One region of the Cellulomonas sp. P4_B5_2 genome, then DNA from elsewhere that is predicted to be linked to it. Evidence: riboswitches for the same ligand, from Rfam matches in the RefSeq annotation. Region 1 holds a riboswitch; the other holds the start of a gene.
What was found. Region 1 has a riboswitch for ZMP and ZTP ahead of glyA (serine hydroxymethyltransferase). Riboswitches for the same ligand answer to the same signal wherever they lie in the genome.
Positions count from the first base shown of each region.

Region 2: it holds a riboswitch for ZMP and ZTP, as region 1 does, so the genes downstream of both, purH (bifunctional phosphoribosylaminoimidazolecarboxamide formyltransferase/IMP cyclohydrolase) here and glyA (serine hydroxymethyltransferase) in region 1, are expected to answer to the same signal.

Region 1 covers NZ_JBFUHU010000101.1:5,616-14,334, reverse strand. Annotated here, with positions in the region: gene AC1DUQ_RS09230 (SHOCT domain-containing protein) at 1-10, opposite strand, end outside; gene AC1DUQ_RS09225 (response regulator) at 121-786, opposite strand; gene AC1DUQ_RS09220 (sensor histidine kinase) at 783-1,907, opposite strand; gene AC1DUQ_RS09215 (exodeoxyribonuclease III) at 1,983-2,795, opposite strand; gene AC1DUQ_RS09210 (VOC family protein) at 2,842-3,321, opposite strand; partial or broken gene AC1DUQ_RS09205 (tetrahydrofolate dehydrogenase/cyclohydrolase catalytic domain-containing protein) at 3,391-4,151, opposite strand; gene glyA (serine hydroxymethyltransferase) at 4,151-5,431, opposite strand; ZMP/ZTP riboswitch at 5,493-5,581, opposite strand; gene AC1DUQ_RS09195 (GNAT family N-acetyltransferase) at 5,594-6,088, opposite strand; gene purU (formyltetrahydrofolate deformylase) at 6,137-7,000, shown strand; gene AC1DUQ_RS09185 (extracellular catalytic domain type 1 short-chain-length polyhydroxyalkanoate depolymerase) at 7,050-8,399, shown strand; gene AC1DUQ_RS09180 (sugar ABC transporter permease) at 8,441-8,719, opposite strand, start outside.
Region 2 covers NZ_JBFUHU010000274.1:81-3,657, forward strand. Annotated here, with positions in the region: gene purH (bifunctional phosphoribosylaminoimidazolecarboxamide formyltransferase/IMP cyclohydrolase) at 1-1,541, opposite strand, end outside; ZMP/ZTP riboswitch at 1,577-1,664, opposite strand; gene purN (phosphoribosylglycinamide formyltransferase) at 1,681-2,328, opposite strand; gene AC1DUQ_RS17270 (hypothetical protein) at 2,404-2,916, shown strand; gene AC1DUQ_RS17275 (PadR family transcriptional regulator) at 2,991-3,503, shown strand; gene AC1DUQ_RS17280 (DHA2 family efflux MFS transporter permease subunit) at 3,500-3,577, shown strand, end outside.

The DNA of each region.
Region 1 (8,719 bases):
TGGTGAGCATGACGACCTCCGAGGACGCGGCGGCCGACCGTCGACCGCACCACCACCGTCGCTCGGGCACCGACCGCCCGTCGTCGTCCCCCCGGAGCGTCGTGGTCGCTCCGAGCGGAGTCAGGCGGACCAGCCGGGGCGCACCAGCCCGGACTCGTAGGCCACGACCACGAGCTGCGCACGGTCGCGGGCGCCGAGCTTCGTGCCCGCCCGGAGCACGTGCGTCTTGACGGTGAGCGGGCTCAGGAAGAGCCGCGCGCCGATCTGGTCGTTGGACAGCCCTTCGGCGACGAGCACGAGCACCTCGCGCTCGCGGGGGGTGAGGTTGGAGAGGGCGGCCGGCTCCGCGACCTCCCGCGTCGCCCGCGCGACGGTGGCCAGCAGCCGGCGCGTGACCGTCGGCGACAGGAGCGCATCACCGGCCGCCACCACGCGCACGGCCCGCAGGAGGTCGGCCGGCTCGGTGTCCTTGACCAGGAAGCCCGACGCTCCCCCGCGGATCGCCTCGGCCACGTACTCGTCCAGCTCGAACGTGGTCACCACGACCACCCGCACCCGCGCGGCGCGCGGGTCGTCGACGATGCGGCGCGTCGCGGTCAGACCGTCCGTACCCGGCATGCGGATGTCCATGAGCACGACGTCGGGCAGGAGCTCGAGCGCGAGCCGGACCGCGTCGTCGCCCGTGACCGCCTCGCCGACCACGGTCATGTCCGGCTCGGCGTCGATGAGGGCACGGAAGCCACCTCGGACCAGCCCCTGGTCGTCGGCCAGCAGCACCCGGATCACCGCGGGACCTCCAGCCGGACGTGGAAGCCGGTCGGCCCGGACGCAGCGGTCAGCGTGCCGCCGAGGGCCTCCGCCCGCTCGCGCATGCCGCGCAGCCCGTACCCCTCGACCAGCGTGCCGACGGGGGGTCCGTCGTCCCGGACGTCGAGCACCACCGTCTCGCCCACAGCCAGGCTGACCTGCACGGATGCACCGGGAGCGTGCCGACGGACGTTGGTGAGCGCCTCCTGGAGGGTGCGGAGCACCACCGTGCCGACCTGGTCGCCGACCTGCGCGTCGAGCCCGTCCGCCTCGATGCGCAGGCCGTCGTCGCGCGCCCGGTCCACCAGACCCTGGAGGCTCCTGGTCCGCGCCGGCTCCCGCGGGGCCTCACCGTCCGCGCGCAGCACGCCCAGCACGTCCCGGACCTCGTCGAGGGCGTCCCGGCTGGCCTCCCGGATCTCGACGAGCGCGCGCCGAGCGGCCTCCGGCTCCCGCTCCATCAGGTGCAGGCCCACCCCGGCCTGCACGGTGATCCCCGACAACGAGTGCGCCAGCACGTCGTGCAGCTCCCGGGCGATCCGCAACCGCTCGGCCGCGACCGCCGACTCCTGCCGGGACAGCTGCGCCGCCCGCAGCGCCTGCATCCGCTCCCCGCGGCCGCGCGCGCCCTCCCCCACGAGCATCGCGACGAGGAGCCCGGTCACCGCGAGAGTGGCGTAGACCGGGCTCGGGGACGGGGTCGTCGCCGCGAGCACCGCGACACCGACGGCACCGGCGGTGCCCGCGCCCCAGGAGAGCCACCGCTGCCGCGTCGCGCCCAGGGCCACCACCACGAAGGCCAGCGGCACGAGCACCGGTCCCGGCTCGTAGCCGAGCGCCAGGTAGGTCAGCGGACCGGCGACCGCGAGCACCGCGCCGAGCACCGCGACCGGTCCGCGCTGCACCACCGCGACGAGGCCGGCGGGAGCGAGCAGGAGGAGCACCGCGGCGAGGAGGTCGAACGCCCTGGCCTGCGGATGCCGCCGGCTGGCGGCCGCGCAGCCGAGGACCGTGACCAGTGCGAGGAAGGTCGCGGGGACGACGACCCAGCCCGGCCGGACGCGCCCCCAGGGCGGTCCGGTCCACGGCGCGCTCGTCACCCGACCACCGTAGCCAGCGGGGAACGCCCGCCGCGTGGTCCGGAAGGAGCGCCGCGCCCGCTCCGTGCGGACCGGTCAGAGGTCGTACTCGACCACCACAGGGGCGTGGTCGGAGAACCGCTCCGCGTACGTCGCTGCGCGGTCCACGGTTGCGCGGACTGCGGCGTCAGCGAGGTCCGGCGTCGCCAGCTGGTAGTCGATGCGCCAGCCCGCGTCGTTGTCGAACGCCTTGCCGCGCCAGGACCACCACGTGAACGGTCCCGGCCCCTCACCGCCGAGCTCGCGGCCGAGGTCGTGCCAGCCGAGGTCGTCGAACCACCGGTCGAGGTAGGCGCGCTCGCGCGGCAGGAAGCCCGCGGACTTGAGGTTGCCCTTCCAGTTCCTGATGTCGGCCTCGCGGTGCGCGATGTTCACGTCCCCCGCGACGACCGCGTAGCCGCCCTGCTCCGCGATGTCGGCCAGCCGTCCGGTGACGTGGTCGAGGAACGCGTACTTCTCGTCCATCGACGGCATCCCCGCGGTGGCGGAGTGCAGGTAGGTGGACACCACCGTGATGCTCCGTGCGGGTGCGCCCTCGTGCGCGGGCAGCTCCAGGTCCGCCTCGACCCAGCGGCCGGAGTCCCCCGTCACGCCCGTCTTCAGGCCGATCCGGACCGCCGTCATCGGCAGCCTGCTCGCGATGGCGACGCCCGCGCGGCCCTTGGTCTCGCTGGCCTCGTGCGCCAGGTGCCACTCCCCCGCCGGCAGGTGGTCCGCCAGGATCTCGTCCGACGCACGGACCTCCTGCAGGAGCACCACGTCCGGGTTGCGGGCCTCCAACCAGGCACCCATTCCCCGCTTGTAGGCGGCCCGGATGCCGTTGACGTTCACGCTCGCGATGGTCAGCACCGGACCATCCAACCCCAGACCACGGACAGCTCCGGCCGCGTCTCGATCACGTGCCCGCGTAAGCCGCTTCGAGGGCATCGATGTCCAGCTTGCCCATGGTGAGCATGACCGCCATCGCGCGAGCGACCCCCTCGGCGTCGGGACGCGACATCACGTCGTCGAGCTGGACGGGGACCACCTGCCACGAGACGCCGAACTTGTCGACGAGCCAGCCGCACTGGCTCGGTCGGCCGCCGTCGGCGGTCAGGACCTCCCAGTAGTGGTCGACCTCAGCCTGGTCCTGACAGTCCAGGACGAACGAGAAGGCCTCGTCGAGCGTGAAGTGCGGGCCACCGTTGAGGAACGTCGTGCGCATGCCGTCGATCGTCAGCTCCACGATGAACTCGGCACCCTCGGCGAGGCCGGGCGTGCCGGGCGGTGCTGTCACGACGGAGTGGATCGTCGTGCGCGGGATCACCGACGCGTAGAACTGCGCGGCCGGCACGGCTTGGTCGTCGAACCAGAGGTGCGGACGGACGATGCCCATGACAGGGCTCCTCTCCGACGACCGGGGCCGGCCGTCACAAGGACAGCCTGGCCCCGGTCGGGGCAGAACTCAGCCCAGGAGTCGCTCCGCCGTCTCCACGACGTTGGTCAGCAGCATCGCCCGCGTCATCGGCCCGACCCCGCCCGGGTTCGGTGACACCCACGAGGCCACCTCGCGCACCCCGGGGTCGACGTCGCCGACGACGCGGCTCTTGCCCGTCTCCGGGTCGGTGGACCGCGAGACGCCGACGTCGATGACGACCGCGCCGGGCTTGATGATGTCGGCCGCAGCAGCCCGATCGAGCGCCCGACGGTGACCCCGCGTCCGACGATGACGACGTCCGCACCGCGCAGGTCGATGTCGTGCCGGAGCAGCAGGTCGATGATGCCGCGCGGCGTGCACGGCAGCGGGGACGTGACCGGCTCGTTGACCCGGAGCACCAGGCGACCGAGGTTGGTCGGGTGCAGGCCGTCGGCGTCCTTGTCGGGGTCGACGAGCTCCAGCACCCGGTTGGTGTCGATGCCCTTCGGCAGCGGCAGCTGGACGATGAACCCGGTGCACTCCGGGTCCTCGTTCAGCCGCCGGACCGCCGCCTCGATCTCGTCCTGCGTGGCCGTGGCCGGCAGGTCCTCCCGGATCGAGGCGATGCCGACCTCGGCGCAGTCCTTGTGCTTGCCGGCCACGTACCAGCGCGAGCCGGGGTCGTCGCCGACGAGCAGCGTGCCCAGCCCGGGCGTGACCGACCGCGCCGCGAGCGCCGCGACGCGTTCGGTCAGCTCAGCCTTGATCCGGGCCGCGGTCGCGGTCCCGTCGAGGAGCTGCGCCGTCATCAGTACTGCTGCAGGTCGGAGTACAGCGGGAACGCGTCGGTGAGCTTGAGCACCCGGGCCTTGAGCGCGTCGAGGTCGGTCGAGGCACCGTTGATCAGGGCGGTCGCGATGATGTCGGCGACCTCCGTGAACTCGGCGTCGCCGAAGCCGCGCGTGGCCAGCGCCGGCGTGCCGATGCGCAGGCCGGAGGTGACGCGCGGGGGGCGCGGGTCGAACGGCACCGCGTTGCGGTTCACGGTGATGCCGGCGGAGTGCAGGAGGTCCTCCGCCTGCTGGCCGTCGAGGTCGGAGTGCCGCAGGTCGACGAGCACCAGGTGCACGTCGGTGCCGCCGGTGAGCACCGAGACGCCGGCCTTCGCCACGTCCGGCGCGGACAGGCGCTCGGCGATGAGCCGGGCGCCGTCGATGGTGCGCTGCTGGCGGTCCTTGAAGTCGTCGGTGGCCGCGACCTTGAACGCGACGGCCTTGGCGGCGATCACGTGCATGAGGGGGCCACCCTGCTGGCCGGGGAACACGGCCGAGTCGATCTTCTTCGCGTACTCCTCACGGCTCAGGATGAAGCCGGAGCGGGGGCCGCCGATCGTCTTGTGCACCGTGGAGGACACCACGTCGGAGTGCGGCACCGGGTTCGGGTGCAGGCCGGCGGCCACCAGGCCGGCGAAGTGCGCCATGTCGACCCAGAGCTTGGCGCCCACCTCGTCGGCGATCGACCGGAACGCCGCGAAGTCGAGCTGGCGCGGGTACGCGGACCAGCCGCCGATGATCACGTCGGGACGCTGCTCGAGCGCCTTCTCGCGCACGACGTCCATGTCCACCAGGAACGTCTGCGGGTCCACGCCGTACGCGCCGACCTCGTAGAGCTTGCCGGAGAAGTTGATCTTCATGCCGTGCGTGAGGTGGCCGCCGTGGGCCAGCTCGAGGCCGAGGATCTTGTCGCCCGCGTTGATCAGAGCGTGCAGCACAGCCGCGTTGGCCGTGGCGCCCGAGTGGGGCTGGACGTTGGCGTGCTCGGCACCGAACAGGGCCTTGGCGCGGGCGATCGCGATGTTCTCCGCGATGTCGACCTGCTCGCAGCCGCCGTAGTAGCGGCGGCCGGGGTAGCCCTCGGCGTACTTGTTGGTGAGCACGGAGCCCTGCGCCTGCAGGACGGCCCGCGGCACGAAGTTCTCGCTCGCGATCATCTCGAGCGTGCCCTGCTGGCGGGCGAGCTCACCGTCGAGGACGGCGGCGATCTCGGGGTCCAGCTGGGAGATGTTCTGGTCCATCAGGGGGATGCTCATGGCACTCCTTCGCAGTCAGCGTGTACGCGCGCGTCCGGCACCCGCACACTCGTGTGTGGTGACCGGGGGCCCAGGCGTCCGACCCGTTGGTCTGCTGCTGCGTCGCTCCCCGGTGGTGACCCACCCGCTGCGCCAGTCGCGACGGGTAGAGGCTACCAAGGCTCAGGCCTCGTCGGACCCATCACCGAGGATCTTGCGCAGGTACGCGTACGTCAGGTCGCCGGCCGTCTGSTCGTGCTGGTGCTCGTACCCGTGCTTGGCGTAGAGCGCGAGGTTCTGCACCGAGTCGCGGCCGGTGAACACCCAGACCTCCTCGATGCCCTCGGGCAGGTGCGGCAGGATCGCCATGAGCATCTGGGTGCCGAACCCCTGACCCTGCAGGTCGGGAGCCACGGCGAACCGGCCGAGCGTGGCCTTGGTGCCCTCGATGAGCATCCGGATCGAGCCGACCAGCCGGTGCCCGTACCAGCCGCCGAGCGTGATGACGCCGTCGCGCTGCAGGTCCGCCTCGAGCTCCTCGAGCGTCTGCGTGAGCGGGGGGATGTGCGGGTCTCCGTACTGCTGGGCCTCCGTGACGAACGCCGCGCGACGCAGCGTGAGCAGCTCACCGGCGTCGTCGACGGTCACCGAACGGATCTCGAGGTCGGGCTGCGTCATGCGGCCCATCGTGTCAGCCGATCCGCACGACCACTACTCTCGGACACCGTGTCCCCCGTCTCCTCTGAAGCCACGCACTGGGTTCTTACCCTCTCCTGCCCCGACCGCCCCGGGATCGTCCACGCGGTCGCCGGGCTGCTGGCTGAGCACGGGGGGAACATCACCGAGTCCCAGCAGTTCGGGGACCCGCTGTCCGGGCTGTTCTTCATGCGGGTGCAGGTCACCGCGTCGACGCCGCGCGACGAGCTCGAGGCCGCGTTCGCGCCGGTCGCGCGGCAGTTCGCCATGGACTGGTCGCTCGACGTGGTGGGCCGGCCGGTCCGCACGCTCGTCATGGGCTCGACCGCCGCGCACTGCCTGAACGACCTCGCGTTCCGCCAGCGCTCGGAGAACCTGCCGATCGAGCTCGTCGCGGTGGTGTCCAACCACACGGTCCTGGAGCCGCTGGCCGACTTCTACGGCATCCCGTTCCACCACGTGCCCGTCACCGCGGCGACCAAGGCGCAGGCCGAGGCGCGCCTGCTCGAGCTGGTCCGCGAGCTCGACGTCGAGCTGGTCGTGCTGGCGCGCTACATGCAGATCCTGTCCGACGACCTGTGCCGGGCCCTGCAGGGCCGCGTGATCAACATCCACCACTCGTTCCTGCCGTCGTTCAAGGGCGCCCGCCCGTACGCGCAGGCCCACGACCGGGGCGTCAAGCTCATCGGCGCCACCGCGCACTACGTCACCGGGGACCTCGACGAGGGCCCGATCATCGAGCAGGACGTCGAGCGCGTCGACCACAGCCGCCACGTCGAGGACCTGGTCGCCCTGGGGCAGGACGTCGAGCGCCGCGCCCTGGCCCGTGCCGTCCGATGGCACGCGGAGCACCGGGTGCTCCTCGACGGGCACCGGACCATCGTCTTTCGCTAAACGCTTCGTGCCCTGACCTCGGGGGACGGCGGTCGGGCACGCTCCGGGGATGAAGCCGTCCCTGCGCCGCACCGTCGCGGCCGCCACCACCCTCGCCCTCGGCGTGCTCGGTCTCGCGGCCGCCGCGCTGACCACCGCACCGGCCGCGCAGGCCGCGTCGCTGGTCAGCGTCCCGAGCTTCGGCAGCAACCCCGGCCAGCTCGGCATGAGCCTGTTCGTGCCGGACTCGCTGCCGGCCAAGCCCGCGGTGCTCGTGGTCGTGCACTGGTGCACCGGGTCCGCCCAGGCAATCTACGACGGGGGGCAGTTCGACGAGCTGGCCACCCGGTACGGCTACATCGTCGTCTACCCGCAGGCCAACCGGAGCGGCAGCTGCTTCGACGTCAGCTCGTCGGGGGCCCTGACGCACGGCGGCGCCAGCGACCCGACGAGCATCGTGTCGATGGTCCGGCACGTGCAGCAGCAGTACACGACCGATACCAGCCGCGTGTTTGTCACGGGCGTCTCGTCCGGCGCGATGATGACCGAGGTGCTGCTGGCCACCTACCCCGACGTGTTCGCTGCCGGGTCCGCGTTCTCGGGCGTGCCGGCCACGTGCTTCGCAACGACGTCGCCGCCGCCCGGCACCACGTCGCAGGCCCCCTGGAACAGCGACTGCTCGGGCGGTCGCCGAGTGCTGACCGGAGCGCAGTGGGGCGACCTCGCCCGCGCGGCCTACCCCGGCTACACGGGAGCACGGCCGCGCGTGCAGCTATGGCACGGGTCCGAGGACACGACCCTGAGCTACGTGAACTTCGGCGAGGCGATCAAGCAGTGGACCAACGTACTGGGCGTCAGCGCGACGCCGGCGTCGACCGACTCCCCCGCGAGCGGCCAGACCCGTACCCGCTACGGCGCGACCGGCGACCGGGCACCCGTCGAGGCGATCAGCCTGCAGGGCGTCGGCCACAACCTGCCGGTGGACGCGGCCGCCGCGATCCACTTCTTCGGCCTGGACACGACGAGCACCCCGTCGCCCACCACGCCGGCCCCGACCACACCCGTCCCGACGACGCCGGCACCCACGACGCCCGCACCCACGCCCTCAGGTGCCTGCACCGTCACCTACTCCATGAACCAGTGGAACACCGGCTTCACGGCGAACATCACGGTCAGGTCGGCGGTCGCGCTGAACGGGTGGACGCTGACCTGGACCTACCCGTCCGGCCAGACCGTCACGCAGGCGTGGAGCTCGGTCACCACGCAGTCCGGGTCGGTGGTGACCGCGAAGAACGCCGCCTGGAACGGCTCCGTCCCCGCGGGCGGCTCCACCCAGTTCGGCCTCAACGGCGCCTACACGGGCACCAACACGCCCCCGACGAGCTTCGCCCTCAACGGGACCGCCTGCACGCGCACCTGACGGCTCCCCGCCGGCGGGCCGCGGCCGGCGCCGGTTGGGCCTCAGGACTCGCGGGCGCGGCGCTGTAGCGCGTCGATCGTGACCGCGACGGCCAGCACCAGGCCGGTCACCACCAGGCGCGCCGACTGGTCCAGGTTCAGCAGGGTGAGCCCCGTGGAGATCGACTGCACGACGAGGATGCCCACGAGCGCCGACCACGCCGACCCGCGCCCGCCGAACAGGCTGGTCCCGCCGATGACGGCTGCCGCGATCGCGGTGAGGTTGGTGTCCCCGGCGCCGCTGCCCTGGTTCGCCGCCGCGAGGCGACCGACCGCGAGCAC
Region 2 (3,577 bases), on a different contig from region 1:
TGCGCCGCGGCGATGACCTCCTCGTCGCGGACGGACCCACCGGGCTGCACGATCGCGCGCACGCCGGCGTCGATGAGCACCTGCGCGCCGTCGGCGAACGGGAAGAACGCGTCGGAGGCGGCCACGGCCCCGCGCGCCCGCTCGGCGTCCCCGGCGTTGGCCCTCTCGACGGCCAGCCGGCAGGAGTCCACCCGGTTGACCTGGCCCATCCCCACGCCCACGGACGCACCGGCGTCGGCGAGCAGGATCGCGTTCGACTTGACCGCGCGCACGGCCCGCCACGCGAACGCGAGGTCGGCGAGCGTCGTCGCATCAGCCGGTGCTCCCGCCGCGAGCGTCCACCCGGCAGGGTCGTCGCCCGGGGCGTCCACCTGGTCGAGCTCCTGGACGAGCAGGCCGCCGCTGATCGCGCGACGCTCGGTGCCCACCCCGTCCACGGGGGTGACCTGGAGCAGGCGGATGTTCTTCTTGCGGCTGAGGATCTCGAGGGCTTCGGGCTCGAACGCGGGCGCGACGACGACCTCGGTGAACACGGGTGCGATCTGCTCGGCCGCGGCGGCGGTCAGGGTGCGGTTGGTGGCGATGACGCCGCCGAACGCCGACACGGGGTCGCACGCGTGGGCCTTCGCGTGGGCGTCGGCCACGTCGGTGCCGACCGCGATACCGCACGGGTTGGCGTGCTTGATGATCGCGACCGCGGGGTCCGTGTGGTCGTGCGCGGCACGCCACGCGGCGTCGGCGTCGACGTAGTTGTTGTAGCTCATCGCCTTGCCGTGCAGCTGCTCGGCGCCGGCCAGACCGCGGCCCGCGGCACCGTCGGGCGTCAGGTACAGGGCGGCCTGCTGGTGCGGGTTCTCGCCGTAGCGCAGCACCTCGCCGCGCACCCACGTGGTCCCCGTGAACGCCGGGAAGCCGGAGTCGGCGGCCTGCTCGTCGGGCGCGTACTCCGCCGCGAACCAGCTGGCGACCGCGGCGTCGTAGGCGGCGGTGTGGGCGAAGGCGTCCGCCGCGAGCAGGCGTCGGGCGGCGAGCGTGAACCCGCCGGCGCCCACGGCTGCGACGACCTCGTCGTACCGCGCCGGGTCGACCACGACGGCCACGCTGGGGTGGTTCTTCGCGGCGGCGCGCACCATCGACGGGCCGCCGATGTCGATCTGCTCGACGCACTCGTCGGGCCCGGCGCCGGACGCGACCGTCGCGGTGAACGGGTACAGGTTGACGACGACCAGCTCGAACGGCTCGATGCCGAGATCCTCGAGCTGCGCGAGGTGCGCGGGGAGCCGGGTGTCGGCCAGCACTCCGGCATGCACGCGCGGGTGCAGGGTCTTGACGCGCCCGTCGAGGCACTCCGGGAAGCCGGTGAGGTCCTCGACGCGGGTCACGGGCACACCGGTCGCGGCGATGGTCGCGGCGGTGGAGCCGGTGGAGACGATCTCGACGCCGGCGGCGTGCAGCGCCGCGGCGAGGTCGGTCAGGCCGGTCTTGTCGTAGACGCTGACCAGGGCTCGGCGGACGGGCCGCTGGAAGGTGTTCTCGGACATGGCGCTCCCGGGTGTGCAGGGTCGGCTAGGGCGGACCCATGCACCCAGGCGGGCGGTGCGTGGCGGGGCACTGCGGCCGCTCCCCGGTGGTTGCACCCACCTGCGCCAGTCACGACCGTGGCCGAGTCTAGCCGGTGCATCACCCGACGATCGCGCGCCGGCCCTCGACCCGCAGGCCCTCGCGCGCGATCCGGCCCACCCACTCGACCAGCAGCTCCCGCTCGACGGTCTTGATGCGCTCGTGCAGCGTGGCCTCGTCGTCGTCGGGCTCCACCGCGACCGTGGCCTGCGCGAGGATCGGTCCGGTGTCGACGCCCTCGTCGACCACCATGACCGTGCAGCCGGTGACCTTGACGCCGTACGCGAGCGCGTCCCGCACGCCGTGCGCGCCCGGGAACGACGGCAGCAGCGCGGGGTGCGTGTTCAGGATCCGGCCGCCGAAGCGCCCGAGGAAGGTCGCGCCGAACAGCTTCATGAACCCGGCGAGGACAACGAGGTCCGGCGAGAAGACCGACACCGTCTCGGTGACGGCCGCGTCCCAGGCCGCGCGGTCGTCGAAGTCCTTGAGCGAGACGACCGCGGTCGGGATGCCGGCCTCGCGCGCGATGTCCAGCGCCCGGATCCCGCTGCGGTCCGCCACCACGGCGACCACGCGGGCGCCGTAGGCGGGGTCGTCGTGCGCGGCCAGCAGCGCGGCAAGGTTGGAGCCCGTGCCCGAGACCAGGACCACGAGCCGGCCCGAGTCGCGGGTGGCCGGGGTGGGGCGGGGGGGCGTCTCGTGCGTCACGGGCCGACCCTACTGGCCACCGCGCGGCCCGGGCACGCGCGTCCGCCGACCCCACCGGTGGGCGAGAATGCAGGAGTGAGCAACCCCTACGCGCCCCCGGACGCCGACCGGACGGACGCGCCCGCGCCGCAGGACGGACCGTCCTGGCCGCCGCCCATGCCCCGGCCGCAGGCTCCGGCTGCTCCCGAGCGTCAGCCCCCGGACCCGGAGGAGGCCGCGCACGCCACGCGCCTCATCCGGCTGTTCGGCGTGCTCGTGCTCGGCTCGGTCCTGGTGGCCACGCTGCCGCTGCCCTGGCAGGCCGCGGGGCTCCTGTTCGCGGTCGCCGCCCTGGCCGTGGGGATCCGGGGGCTGATCGTCGCGGGGCGCGCGCGGACCCGCAGCCTGGTGCCGCTGCTCGCCGTCGGGATCGTCATCGCGCTCTCGTGGACGCTCATCCTCGGGGTCCAGCTGGCGCTCTGGCCGGTGCAGCAGGACAAGCAGGAGTGCCTCGAGGGCGCGCTGACGATCAGTGCGACCAACGCCTGCGAGTCGCAGTACGAGCAGGACCTGGACGACCTCCGCAACTCGCTCGAGACGGGCTCCTAGGGCGCGACGACTCATCATGCCGAGCAGATGCGAAACCCAGCATCGTCCAGTGAATACTAGGTTAGTGTGGACGGATGACGATCGAGATCTACGCGCTGAGCGTGCTGCGGCGCGGTCCCGTGCACGGCTACGAGCTCAAGCGGCGCGTACGTCGCCCGTCCATCGCCGCGGTGAACAACAACTCGCTGTACCCGGCGCTGCGACGGCTCGAGCAGTCAGGGGCGGTGACCAAGACCGTCGAGCCGCAGGAGGGCAGGCCTGCACGCAACGTCTATGCCCTCACCCCGAGGGGACGTGAGCTGCTGACGGAGCTCGTCTCGACGCTCCCCCCGGACCTGGCAGCCGACGACGAGGAGTTCCTGCTCCGCGTGAGCTTCTTCGACGAGCTCGCCGTGCCGGCGCGGCGGGCCGTCCTGCAGGCCCGGCAGGACGTCGTGCAGGCCGCGCTCGTCCAGGTGCGCTCGCTGCTCGCCGACGCCGACCCCGCCCGGTCGTGGCGGCGCCGTGCACAGGAACAGCTGGTGGAGCGACTGGAGCAGGAGCTCCTGTGGATCGAGGCGCTGCGGGCGGAGGCGGAGCGGCCGTGAACCGTACGCGGGCGCCGCAAGGCTCCGGTGCCACGCTGGGTTCGGTCGCGCGCTTCGGTCTGCTCGTCGGCCCG